One region of the Buttiauxella cochleicola genome, then DNA from elsewhere that is predicted to be linked to it. Evidence: predicted binding sites of a transcription regulator. Region 1 holds the regulator's gene; each other region holds the start of a gene.
What was found. Region 1 encodes CRP, which controls carbon source genes, mostly activating them, when cyclic AMP is high. Its sites were predicted from a motif close to ATGTGANNNNNNTCACAT; they were not measured.
Positions count from the first base shown of each region.

Region 2: a site for CRP is predicted at 1,840-1,857, ahead of aaeR (HTH-type transcriptional activator AaeR). Genes of this name have one in related genera too.
Region 3: a site for CRP is predicted at 1,580-1,597, ahead of deoC (deoxyribose-phosphate aldolase). Genes of this name have one in related genera too.
Region 4: a site for CRP is predicted at 1,285-1,302, ahead of LVQ79_RS17250 (beta-galactosidase). Genes of this name have one in related genera too.

Region 1 covers NZ_JAJSOU010000002.1:43,485-46,663, reverse strand. The annotation lists gene LVQ79_RS02515 (YccS/YhfK family putative transporter) at 1-1,537, opposite strand, end outside; gene crp (cAMP-activated global transcriptional regulator CRP) at 1,728-2,360, opposite strand; gene LVQ79_RS02505 (OsmC family protein) at 2,676-3,080, shown strand; gene LVQ79_RS02500 (phosphoribulokinase) at 3,100-3,179, opposite strand, start outside.
Region 2 covers NZ_JAJSOU010000019.1:42,287-45,465, reverse strand. The annotation lists gene tldD (metalloprotease TldD) at 1-816, shown strand, start outside; gene aaeR (HTH-type transcriptional activator AaeR) at 881-1,822, opposite strand; gene aaeX (p-hydroxybenzoic acid efflux pump operon protein AaeX) at 1,982-2,185, shown strand; gene aaeA (p-hydroxybenzoic acid efflux pump subunit AaeA) at 2,214-3,125, shown strand; gene aaeB (p-hydroxybenzoic acid efflux pump subunit AaeB) at 3,138-3,179, shown strand, end outside.
Region 3 covers NZ_JAJSOU010000005.1:194,644-197,822, reverse strand. The annotation lists gene LVQ79_RS08730 (NupC/NupG family nucleoside CNT transporter) at 120-1,397, shown strand; gene deoC (deoxyribose-phosphate aldolase) at 1,633-2,412, shown strand; gene deoA (thymidine phosphorylase) at 2,471-3,179, shown strand, end outside.
Region 4 covers NZ_JAJSOU010000013.1:105,555-108,733, forward strand. The annotation lists gene LVQ79_RS17250 (beta-galactosidase) at 1-1,171, opposite strand, end outside; gene aldA (aldehyde dehydrogenase) at 1,365-2,804, opposite strand; gene LVQ79_RS17260 (sugar-binding transcriptional regulator) at 3,019-3,179, opposite strand, start outside.

The DNA of each region.
Region 1 (3,179 bases):
AGCCACTCTGCCATTGTGGCCACAGCCACACCATGCCGCCAAAGGCTATCAAGCAGCCTAGCAAGGTATCTATCAGGCGAGGGACGATGTACTGCTCGGCACTTAATGTTATCAATTGCAGGGTATAAACGGCGGTCACCGTAAAGCCTATCGTCGCCCAGCCGTAGCTTTTGCGAATAAACAGATAGCTCACCAACGTAATGACCAGCATCGCGCCCAGAGCAATGCTTTGCGGGAAGTGGAAGTGAAGCGCAATACCTGCGATGGCAAGGCCTGCAATGGTGCCAGCCGAACGGTGGAGAATACGAACTCGTGTGGCACCGTAGCCGTTTTGCGTCACGAACATTACCGTCATTAAAATCCAGTAGGGCTTGGGCAGATGTAAAAATGCACCCAGCAGACTGGCTATCGTGAGCATCACACCCAATCTTGCTGCGTTGCGAAGCGCCGCTGACTTCAATGATAAATAACTTTTCAATGCCGCCCACAACGGTAAACGGCGTTGCCGGTCTTCCATTAAATCACGGACATACAGTGGGCGTTGGGTGCGTAGCACGCGAGCGACACGGCTGAAGTGGTAATGGCAAAATTGCCCAACCGGGTTATCTGGATTTTGACGGGCGATTTTCTCAAGGGCATCGATCTGTTTTTCCATCGTAAAACGCTGTGGATAACGATGGTAAAGAATGTCGTCAGCCAGTACACGTAACCGCGCCGCGATGGTCTGTGCATTCCAGCGAATAACTGCTTCTGCATGGCTTTGCTCGACGAGCTTCTGAACTTCAGCTGGTTGGTGAAGGCTTACCGAGATGTGCTCTTGCAAATCCAATGCTACCTGGAATGCACGCAGCAAACGCTTGTAGCCGTTTTGCTGGTTTGCCGCCAGCATATGAAGCTGTTGGTAGCACTGGGTAATGAGATCCACCGCTTTTTGCTGACGAGCCAGCAGCGGTGGGAGCGCTTTTTCCGGATCGGTATGTTGAGTCAGCATGCCGTATTTTGCTTCACAGTAATCTGCCAACTGCCGATAGAGCAGACTCAATGATTCCCGCAGTGGCTGCTCGCGCCACATCCAGAACCAAAACCAGTTAAATACGCCGTACCAAATCGTACCGGAGACATACAGCAGCATCGGTTTCCAGATCGGCATATTCCCGGCCATGCTGAGCGTAAATATGGCAGCAATGAGTGATGCGGGAAGCAGACGAGCGTGCAGGGAACTGATTTCTGCCGTGACACCCAGCAAGAGCGCCATCACAACAAGAATGACGGGCAGTGGCACAGTGGTGTAAAGCAGCAAAAGCTGCATGATCAAACTGCTGGCAGCAAACAGACAGCCACCGACGATCAGGCGTTTGAAGAAACGTTTGTGCGGAGTATCAAGACCGGCAATGTTGCAACAGGCAGGGACTAAAGAGAAAAGCAGACCAGACTGGAGATCGCCGACGAGCAAACCTACTGCCACCGGAAGGCACAGCACCAGCGTCTGCCGCAGTGCGTAGTTAACTTCGGGATGGTAGATCAGTCTTCGCCACATAAACCCTTCTTACTTAAAGCTGCAGCGGCGTTAGCTGCGTTCATTCACCCGAATCACTTACTTGAGTAAGCTCATCGGGATGAACTCACTTGCTGCCTTGCTGCAACTTCAATTAATCGGGTTTCGGATTTAGTTTTTTAGAGACAAAAAAGGCGTGTTATGAAGCAACACGCCATTTTTTAGACGGAGATTAACGAGTGCCGTATACGACGATCGTTTTACCGTGAGCGGAGATCAGATTTTGATCTTCCAGCATTTTCAAGATACGACCAACAGTTTCGCGAGAGCAACCCACGATCTGACCGATTTCCTGACGGGTAATTTTAATCTGCATACCGTCTGGGTGAGTCATTGCATCAGGTTGTTTAGCCAGGTTCAGCAGCGTCTGCGCGATGCGACCGGTAACGTCCAGGAATGCCAGGTTGCCTACTTTCTCTGAAGTGACTTGCAGACGGTTAGCCATCTGTGAAGACAGGCGCATCAGAATGTCTGGATTGACCTGGATCAGCTGGCGGAATTTTTTATAAGAAATTTCAGCCACTTCACAGGCACTTTTAGCACGAACCCAGGCACTACGTTCCTGACCTTCTTCGAACAGCCCTAACTCACCAATGAAATCGCCCTGATTTAGATAGGAGAGGATCATTTCCTTGCCCTCTTCATCTTTAATCAGAACAGCCACAGAGCCCTTGACGATGTAATACAACGTCTCTGCCTTCTCACCTTGGTGAATGAGTGTGCTCTTCGATGGATACTTATGAATGTGGCAATGGGACAAGAACCATTCGAGAGTCGGGTCTGTTTGCGGTTTGCCAAGCACCATGCGCGGTTATCCTCTGTTTTATAACTGGCTACCAACGACAGGACGCTAAACATCCTGTCTGGCGTTGCAAGTAATTAGAATATTCCCCACCTTGGGGAGATGGCATGCAAGTCATTCTTGCTGCCTGTAATTAGTGATGTCCTCTGCATACATGCATAACGTCAATGTATCGATGTAGCATCTGGATTGTTTTAGCATAGCTTTTGACAAGTGTCTCCTGTTGTCTCGTTTCAGCTTGACGCATGTCGCCTTCCGTTGCCAGATTTGCTGAATCTGCGTACTCTGAAAGGTAATTTTTCTACAGGAGTGAGTAGCATGCAGGCACGAGTGAAATGGGTTGAAGGGTTTACCTTCCTGGGCGAGTCCGCTTCAGGGCACCAGATCCTTATGGATGGCAATTCAGGTGATAAAGCACCAAGCCCAATGGAAATGGTGCTGATGTCCGTTGGCGGTTGCAGTGCAATTGACGTAGTTTCTATTTTGCAAAAAGGCCGCTACACCGTGACCGATTGTGAAGTGAAACTAACCTCTGAGCGCCGTGAAGAGGCTCCGCGTTTGTTTACGCATATCAATCTGCATTTCATCGTGACAGGCAAAGAGCTAAAAGATGCTGCAGTTTCCCGTGCAGTAGACCTCTCTGCTGAGAAGTACTGCTCTGTTGCACTGATGCTTGAAAAAGCGGTAAACGTTACACATAGCTATGAAGTGATTGAAGGCTAAAGAGTGAAAACGGGCGGGTTCAACCGCCCTGATTATTGATATTCCGACCTTCTGCCAGACGCTTAACCAGCGGTGTCATAATCAATTCCATCGCCAGCC
Region 2 (3,179 bases), on a different contig from region 1:
GACTATTTCCTCGAAACAATTGATGGCGAAGTTCGTGCAGATGCCTGGGCTAAAGAAGCCGTGCGTATGGCGCTGGTGACTCTTTCTGCCGTTGCGGCTCCTGCCGGTACGTTCCCGGTGGTGCTGGGTGCAGGTTGGCCGGGCGTGCTACTGCATGAAGCAGTCGGTCACGGTCTGGAAGGTGATTTTAACCGTCGTGGTACTTCGGTATTTAGCGGTCAAATGGGCCAGTTAGTTGCTTCTGAACTTTGTACAATTGTCGATGATGGCACCATGGCAAACCGCCGTGGCTCAGTGGCTATTGACGATGAAGGTGTGCCGGGTCAGTACAATGTGCTTATCGAAAACGGCATCCTGAAAGGCTACATGCAGGATAAGCTTAATGCTCGCTTGATGGGTGTTGCGCCAACAGGTAATGGCCGTCGCGAATCTTATGCGCACCTGCCAATGCCGCGCATGACCAATACTTATATGCTGGCCGGTAAGTCTACTCCGCAAGAGATCATCGAATCCGTTGAGTATGGTATCTATGCTCCTAACTTTGGTGGCGGTCAGGTAGACATCACTTCTGGTAAGTTTGTGTTCTCAACTTCCGAAGCCTATCTCATCGAAAATGGAAAAGTGACTAAGCCGGTAAAAGGCGCAACGTTAATTGGTTCCGGTATCGAAGCCATGCAGCAAGTTTCCATGGTCGGTAATGACCTGGCGCTGGATAACGGTGTCGGCGTTTGTGGAAAAGAAGGGCAGAGTCTGCCAGTCGGAGTTGGCCAGCCAACGCTTAAAGTCGACAATCTGACCGTTGGTGGCACAGCTTAACAGCTCATTCCTACAGTCCAACAGCCGGGTAAATCCCGGCTGTTTTGTTTCAATTTCTCGCCATTTATTCGATATCTTTTACACGTCCTTTGTTCTCGCGAACTCCTTGAAAAAGATGCGAAACCTTCACGAAATATTCGGTCAGGTAGTTTATACAAACCTGCACTTTCAAAGGCAATTTGTCCTTTTCGGTATACAGCGCGTATACCGGACGCGGATCGGATTGATAGCTCGGCAATAAGATCTCAAGCGTTCCGTCATTGATCTCATCGATCACCCACATCAGTGGAACATAGGCGATCCCGGCGCCGACTTTTAGCCAGCGGCTTAAGGTCATAGGATCATTTGTGACGAAACGACCTTGCGGGATCATGCGCGTGGTGAGGCCTTCCGGGGCGATCAACTCAAATTCATTGTGCGGGCGAATGCTGTATTCAAGCCAGGAATGGCTGGCAAGATCGGCAGGCTTTTCTGGCGTGCCGTTTTGTTGCAGGTAACTTTTCGCGGCGCAAATCACCATCGGCATCGAGCCGAGGCGTGTTGAGAAGAGGCTTGAATCCTGCAAAGCGCCGACACGAATTACCACGTCCAGACCATCGGCAATCAAGTCCGGCGCGGGGATGCCGGTGACCAGGTTTACGGTCAACTCCGGGTATTCTTTGAGCATGTCCGCCGTCATGGACGCGAGGACATTTTGTGCCATAGTTGAAGAACTACCTATTCGCAGTGTGCCAATAGGCGTGTTGTTAAAAGCGTAAAGTTGCTCATGCACCTCTTTCGCTTCGTGCAGCATTTTGCGGCAGCCCAGATAGTAAATTTTACCGGCTTCAGTGAGCCCAATGCTGCGAGTACTGCGGTTTAGCAGCTTGACCTGTAACTCGTCTTCTAATTTGGAAACGGTTTGGCTTATAGACGATACGCTCATTTCTAGCTGTCTGGCGGCGGCGGTAAAAGAACCGAGTTCGACAACTTTTGCAAAAACTGACATGCGTTTAAGTCTTTCCATTGTTCACTCTGGCTTAAAAGTGATTTAGATCACATATTATAGATAACCGGCTAACAATTACGGTAATATATTATTCTCAGCACAACCTGTACCACTCGTTAGCTCAGCGTTTCTGGCTGAACCAGGGTTTGTGTCTTCTGTATTTTCTGCAAGGTTAACATGAGTCTATTTCCCGTTATCGTGATATTCGGTCTTTCTTTTCCGCCGATATTCTTCGAGCTAATTCTATCGCTGGCGCTGTTCTGGTTGGTTCGCCGTCTGCTGACTCCGACGGGAATTTATGATTTTGTCTGGCACCCGGCATTATTTAATACAGCGCTTTATTGCTGTCTGTTTTATCTGATCTCGCGCCTGTTTGTTTGAGGTTGATGTGAAAGCACTTACAACAAAAATGATCCGCACGGCCATCACGCTAATTCTTGTGCTGCTGGCTTTCATCGCTATCTACCGTGCCTGGGTGTTTTATACCGAATCCCCGTGGACGCGTGACGCTCGTTTTACCGCTGATGTGGTCGCGATTGCGCCGGACGTGTCCGGTTTAATTACCGACGTGAAGGTGCATGACAACCAACTGGTGAAGAAAGATCAGATCCTATTCACCATCGACCAGCCGCGTTATCAGAAAGCGCTCGAGCAAGCACAGGCCGATGTTGCCTACTACCAGGCTCTGGCCGGGGAAAAACGTCGTGAAGCCGGACGCCGCAATTCGTTGGGTACGCAGGCCATGTCGCGTGAAGAAATTGAACAGTCCAACAATGTGTTGCAGACGGTCATGCATCAATTATCAAAGGCTGAAGCGACACGTGATTTAGCTCAACTGGACCTACAACGTACCGTTATTCGTGCACCCGCAGAAGGTTGGGTCACCAACCTGAATGTCTATACCGGTGAGTTTATTACTCGTGGATCAACCGCTGTGGCGCTGGTCAAACGCGGTACGTTCTACATCCTGGCCTATATGGAAGAAACCAAGCTCGACGGTATTCGTCCAGGTTACCGGGTGCAAATCACGCCGCTGGGTAGTAACCGTGTATTACGTGGAACCGTCGACAGCCTTTCTGCCGGTGTGACTAATGCCAGCAGCACCCGAGACAGCAAAGGGATGGCGACCGTCGACTCCAATCTGGAATGGGTGCGTCTGGCGCAACGTGTGCCGGTGCGAATTCACCTTGATGAGCAACAAGCCAATCTTTATCCCGCCGGGACAACGGCGACCGTCGTGGTGACAGGGGAAAAAGACAGAGATACTGACCACGAATCAGTATTTATTAAACTCATGCATCGCTTGCGTGAGTTCGGTTAAGCGTAGGTCGATATGTATTATATTTCGCGGTTACATTTACGCTTCGCCTTCAAA
Region 3 (3,179 bases), on a different contig from region 1:
GTGGATGTCTATAAATACGTGATTGCCATTCCATTTAATGGCCTCCCTGCCGTTATAATCCCGCCCGCTGTCGTTTTTTAGTTCGTTTTCCTTTTTCATTCAATACACAGGGATTCTGTATGCAACTACTCATGGGATTGATCGGCATGATCGTTCTGCTGCTGATCGCCGTTTTACTTTCCAGTAATCGCAAAGCAATTAATCTGCGTACTGTTTTAGGTGCATGGATTATTCAGGTCGGTATCGGGGCGCTAATCCTGTATGTTCCGGTCGGTCGCCAGGTTCTGCTCGCTATGTCCGAAGGGGTCGCTAACGTAATTGGTTACGGTAACGCCGGTATTTCCTTCCTGTTCGGTGGCTTAGTTTCAGACAAAATGTTCGAAGTCTTTGGCGGCGGTGGCTTTATTTTCGCACTGCGTGTTCTGCCAATTATCGTCTTCTTCTCCTCACTGATTGCTGTGCTGTACTACCTTGGCATTATGCAGTTTGTTATTCGTATTCTCGGCGGTGGTCTGCGTAAGATTCTGAAAACCTCTCGTACAGAATCTCTTTCTGCAACAGCAAACATCTTTGTTGGTCAGACTGAAGCTCCGCTGGTTGTTCGTCCTTATATCGCCACTATGACGCGTTCAGAACTGTTCGCTGTTATGTGTGGTGGTTTGGCTTCTGTTGCAGGTTCAGTACTGGCAGGTTACGCGCAAATGGGCGTGCCACTAGAGTACCTGATTGCCGCTTCATTCATGGCAGCCCCTGGCGGGTTACTGTTCGCCAAAATTATCTTGCCTGAGACAGAAACGCCAAACGACTCACCTGAACTGGACTCTTTGAAAAACGATCCAGACCGCCCGGCAAACGTGCTGGATGCGGCGGCATCAGGTGCAGCTTCTGGTATGCAACTGGCTTTGAACGTGGGTGCAATGCTGCTGGCGTTTGTTGCTTTGATAGCGCTGCTTAACGGCATGCTTTCTGGCATTGGTGGTTGGTTCAACTATCCGCAACTGTCTATGGAACTGATTCTCGGCTGGGTGTTCTCACCACTGGCATGGGTTATCGGTGTACCGTGGAGTGAAGCTAACGTTGCTGGTTCCTTCATTGGCCAGAAGTTAATCATCAACGAATTTGTTGCTTACCTGAACTTCGGGGAATACCTGAAAGATGACGCCACTGTAGCGGCAGCAGGTCTGCAAGTTCTGTCAGATCACACCAAAGCAATTATCTCCTTTGCTCTGTGTGGTTTTGCTAACCTTTCTTCTATCGCTATCCTGATTGGTGGACTTGGAAGCATGGCTCCAAACCGTCGTCATGATATTGCACAGTTAGGTCTTAAGGCTGTAGCAGCAGGTACATTGTCAAACCTGATGAGTGCCACAATTGCCGGGGTCTTCCTGTCATTATAAAAAAGAGATGTTAAAATTATAACATCTCTGTGAAATCAATGGCTGGCGCTTGCGTCGGCCATTTTTTATATCTGGCGATGAATTTTCCGTTATCGCTCGTTGTTAAATCACATATACTGTACAAATTATGTAATTTCATCGTGGCTTTTGTGAAGCTATCCGCAAAACCATCAGGGTTGTGAATGTTATAATTATAACATCGCAACTGATTCTATATCTTTTGTTGGAGAATGTTATGACCGATTTAACTGCAAGCAGCCTGCGCGCCCTGAAACTGATGGATCTGACCACTCTGAATGACGATGACACTAATGAAAAAGTGATCGCACTTTGTCATCAGGCAAAAACTTCAGTGGGCAACACCGCAGCTATTTGTATCTACCCGCGTTTCATCCCAATCGCGCGTAAAACTCTGAATGCTCAGGGCACTCCTGATATTCGCATCGCTACGGTGACCAACTTCCCACACGGCAACGACGACATCGAAATCGCGCTGGCTGAAACTCGTGCTGCTATCGCCTATGGCGCAGACGAAGTGGATGTGGTGTTCCCATACCGTGCGCTGATCGCCGGTAACGAACAAGTTGGTTTCGAACTGGTGAAAGCTTGTAAAGAAGCCTGTGCCGCGGCTAACGTTTTGCTGAAAGTCATCATCGAAACGGGTGAGCTGAAAGAAGAAGCGCTGATTCGTAAAGCTTCTGAAATCTCCATCAAAGCAGGCGCTGATTTCATCAAAACCTCTACTGGTAAAGTGCCAGTCAACGCAACACCTGAAAGCGCACGCATCATGATGGAAGTTATTCGTGATATGGGCGTTGAAAAAACTGTTGGTTTCAAACCAGCTGGTGGCGTGCGTACTGCTGAAGATGCAGCGCTGTTCCTGTCTATCGCTGATGACCTGTTTGGTGCTGACTGGGCTGATTCCCGTCACTACCGCTTTGGTGCTTCCAGCCTGCTCGCAAGCTTGTTAAAAGCGCTGGGTCATGGCGACGGTAAAAGCACAAGCGCTTACTAATCTCTTCCTTGCGGCGGGCTCCCCGCCGCATTTCACCTGATGTACTCAGGGGGTTACCTTGTTTCTCGCTCAAGAAATTATTCGTAAAAAACGTGATGGTCATGCTCTCAGTGATGAGGAGATTCGTTTCTTCATTAATGGTATTCGAGATAACACCATCTCCGAAGGGCAGATTGCCGCACTGGCAATGACTATCTTCTTCCACGACATGACTATGCCTGAACGCGTATCACTGACCATGGCGATGCGAGATTCAGGAACCGTGTTGGACTGGAAGAGCCTTAACCTAAATGGCCCAATCGTTGATAAACATTCAACGGGCGGCGTGGGTGATGTGACGTCCTTAATGCTTGGCCCAATGGTGGCGGCATGCGGCGGTTATATCCCAATGATCTCTGGCCGCGGTTTAGGCCACACTGGCGGTACGCTCGATAAACTCGAAGCGATCCCAGGCTTTGATATTTTCCCGGACGATAACCGTTTCCGCGACATTATTAAAAATGTCGGCGTGGCGATTATCGGCCAGACTAACTCGCTTGCTCCGGCTGACAAGCGTTTCTACGCGACGCGTGACATTACCGCGACCGTAGACTCCATCCCGCTGATCACCGCATCAATTCTTGCGAAGAAACTCGCAGAAGGCCTGGATGCGTTAGTGATGGATGTGAAAGTGGGCAGTGGCGCATTTATGCCTACTTATGAGCTTTCTGAATTACTGGCTGAAGCGATTGTTGGCGTGGCAAATGGCGCGGGCGTTAAAACCACGG
Region 4 (3,179 bases), on a different contig from region 1:
CTTCGTTTACAACACTAAATTCGTCAAGTGTGGCTGATAAACGGGCCATATCGTGGCCAATGGTCGCGGCTTCCTGGTAGGTGGGGCCAGAGGAAAAATCGTGGCTCAGCAACCCTTTCCAGTAAGTTTCATAAGAGTTGTGAATAGAATGCCAGTGCCAGTACGCCACCATGCTGGCTCCGCTGGCGATATGGCTGAATGCCTGCAAGCGTAATTGGCCAGGATACGGCGTCCATTTAGCAAAACCCTGTGCCTGAGTTTCCATCACATAATAGTTTTGTCCGCCTTTCAGGTTCCTTGCCACATCGCCGCTAAAGGCAATTTCACGGCCTGTCAGCTTGTCTTGCGTTGGGTGGTAAACGTCAATACTTGCCACGCTCAAGGCTTTGGCCGCGGCAAAATGATCGACTTGCGGCTGCATGCCAAACGACCAACCGCGCCATTCAAAATCGAAGTTCTGCGTCACAAACTGCTGCGGTTGTGCATATTCCCGCACGATATCGGCTTGCCAGGCTAAATACTCAGCCACCTTTTTGCGGCGAAAATGCGCAAAGGCACAGCCAAGGCTCGCATTAATGGTGCCGTGAATCGGCGGGAAGTCGTCCCAGCTATTAATACGGTTACTCCAGTATTCCAAGCCAAACGCATCATTTAACTGGCGGATATCGGGATAACGCTTTTTCAGCGATTGTTTAAATGCGCACTGAATAGCCTCACCAACATTGTCATAATGCTTGGTTTCATTATCTACTTGGTAACCAATAACCGCTGGATGATGGCAAACATGCTCCAGCAAGACGCGAATAATATTTTCTGCATAGCCAAGAAAATGCGAGTCCATAATATCCATGATCTGACGGCGACCATAAATTTCATGTCCCTGTGGGGAAGTCAGCAAAATGTCAGGATGTTTCTTAGCCAGCCAATAAGGCACGGCATAGGTTGGTGTACCGATAATGACGGAAATCCCCGCGTGATGCATAGCATCCAGCACACGGTCAATGTGGTAAAAGTTATATTGCTTTTCTACTGGTTCTAGCGTGCTCCAGGTTGACTCAGCGATTCGGACAACATTGATACCTGCTGCCAGCATCATTTCAATATCTTTTCCCAGCCGATCTTCACGTATATATTCATCGTAATACGCGACGCCATAATAAAGTCCGGACATATTCAGTGATCTCCATCGGTGCTTATTCCGTCTGGTTAATATAGGCCGATGGCTAAAAAAGCGACTTCACTATCACGCTATGTTTCCTGTAGAAATCTGCTGCATGAGATGAAATGTGATCTGGATTGCATGATGGGAGAAAATGGAGGGGAAAAGCTCAGGGAAGCCGCGACTTCCCTGCAAAAAAACAAAACTACACCTTCAAATAGACCACCTGTGTTTGCAGATATTCATTCAAACCGTGGCGACCATCGGCACCCCCAATACCTGATTTACGCCACCCGGCATGGAAGCCCTGCATTGCTTCAAAGTTTTCACGGTTGATGTAGGTTTCGCCGAACTTAAGGCCCTTAATGGCCTTCATCGCGACATTTAAATCACGCGTGTAAATCGAAGACGTCAGGCCGTAATCGCTATCATTTGCCATCTCAAGCGCTTGTTCCAGCGTTTCAAAGGTGGTGACGGGCAGCACCGGGCCGAAAGTTTCGTCATGCATGATTGCCATATCCTGGCGCACATCCACCAGCAGCGTTGGCGGGTAGAAATACCCTTTGCCTTCCGGCGCTTTACCACCCAGCACCACTCGTGCGCCTTCGCTGACCGCACGCGCCACTTTCTGCTCGACGCGTTCCAGCGCTGCGGCGTTAATTAGTGGCCCCATCGACACATCATTGCGCTCGCCAGTATTCCCAAAACTCACCTGTTTAAACGCTTCGCTTAGACGGGTAATAAATTCGTCGTAAATGCCTTTTTGCACGTACACACGTTCCGCACAGTTGCACACCTGCCCGGTGTTGATCATGCGTGAATCAACAATCGATTTCACCGCGATATTAAGGTCAGCATCGTCCATCACAATGGCTGGCGCTTTGCCGCCCAGCTCAAGGCACACTTTGGTGATGTTTTTAGCCGCCGCCGCCATGATTTTTTCACCCGCGCCAACGCTCCCGGTCATGCTGACCATCGCGACTTTCGGGTTACCCGCCAGTTCTTGCCCTACCGTTTCACCGCGCCCCAGCACCAGGTTAAACACCCCTTTTGGCAGCCCGATATCATGGACAATCTCCGCAAAAGCGATGGCGTTGTTTGGCGTAAATTCGCTCGGTTTGATAACAATGGTGTTGCCGGTAATCAGCGCTGGTGCGAGTTTGCGCGCAATCAGGAAGAACGGGAAGTTCCACGGCAAAATCCCGGTAGTCACGCCTAAAGCACGTTTGAACACCAGAATGTTTTCCCCAGGGCGGTCACTTTGCAGAATTTCACCTTCGTAACGGCGCGCCCATTCCGCCATGTAATCGAGATAATCTGCGGTGAAGGCCACTTCCACTTCAGCCAGTTGCTGGGTTTTCCCGCCTTCGGCAACAATCAATGCGCTGATGGTTTTTGCACGTTCACGAATCCCGGCAGAAATTTTACGCAGCCACCCTGCGCGCTCAATGGCGGGCAAAGATTCCCAACCATCCTGCGCTTTTTCCGCCGCGTCAATCGCATCACGGGCGTGCTTTGCGTCACCGTCAGGAATGCGAGAAATCAGTTCTTCTGTTGCAGGGTTAATCACATCAATCCACTGATCGCCCTGCCACTGAACAAATTGACCATCAATATACATCGGGTGTTGTACAGGTGCTGTCATGACCGGTTCCTCTGTGTTTGCTGTTTTTATGTTTCGCTTATGTGAAATCAATGTAAACACCTTAGGTATCACAAACAGCCAGTCAGCCAAAATGGTCATGAACTGTGATGGATCTCAATAAAAACAACGGAAAAGAAGCCGTTTGGTTATAGCTGGAGAGGAGAAAAATGACCGTTTTAAGAATCTTCAGCAGAAAACGGTCATGATGTGAGAATTAGAGCAGTTGGCGGGCTGTCGGATAGTCAGTTATCAGCACGTCGATATAACCGCCGTGCAGCGCACCACGAATGGCATTGGCTTTGTCATTCCCGCCTGCAAGTGCCACCACATGCGGGCAGTCGTGAACCTGGCTCAGTTCCATGCCGATAACCGGAT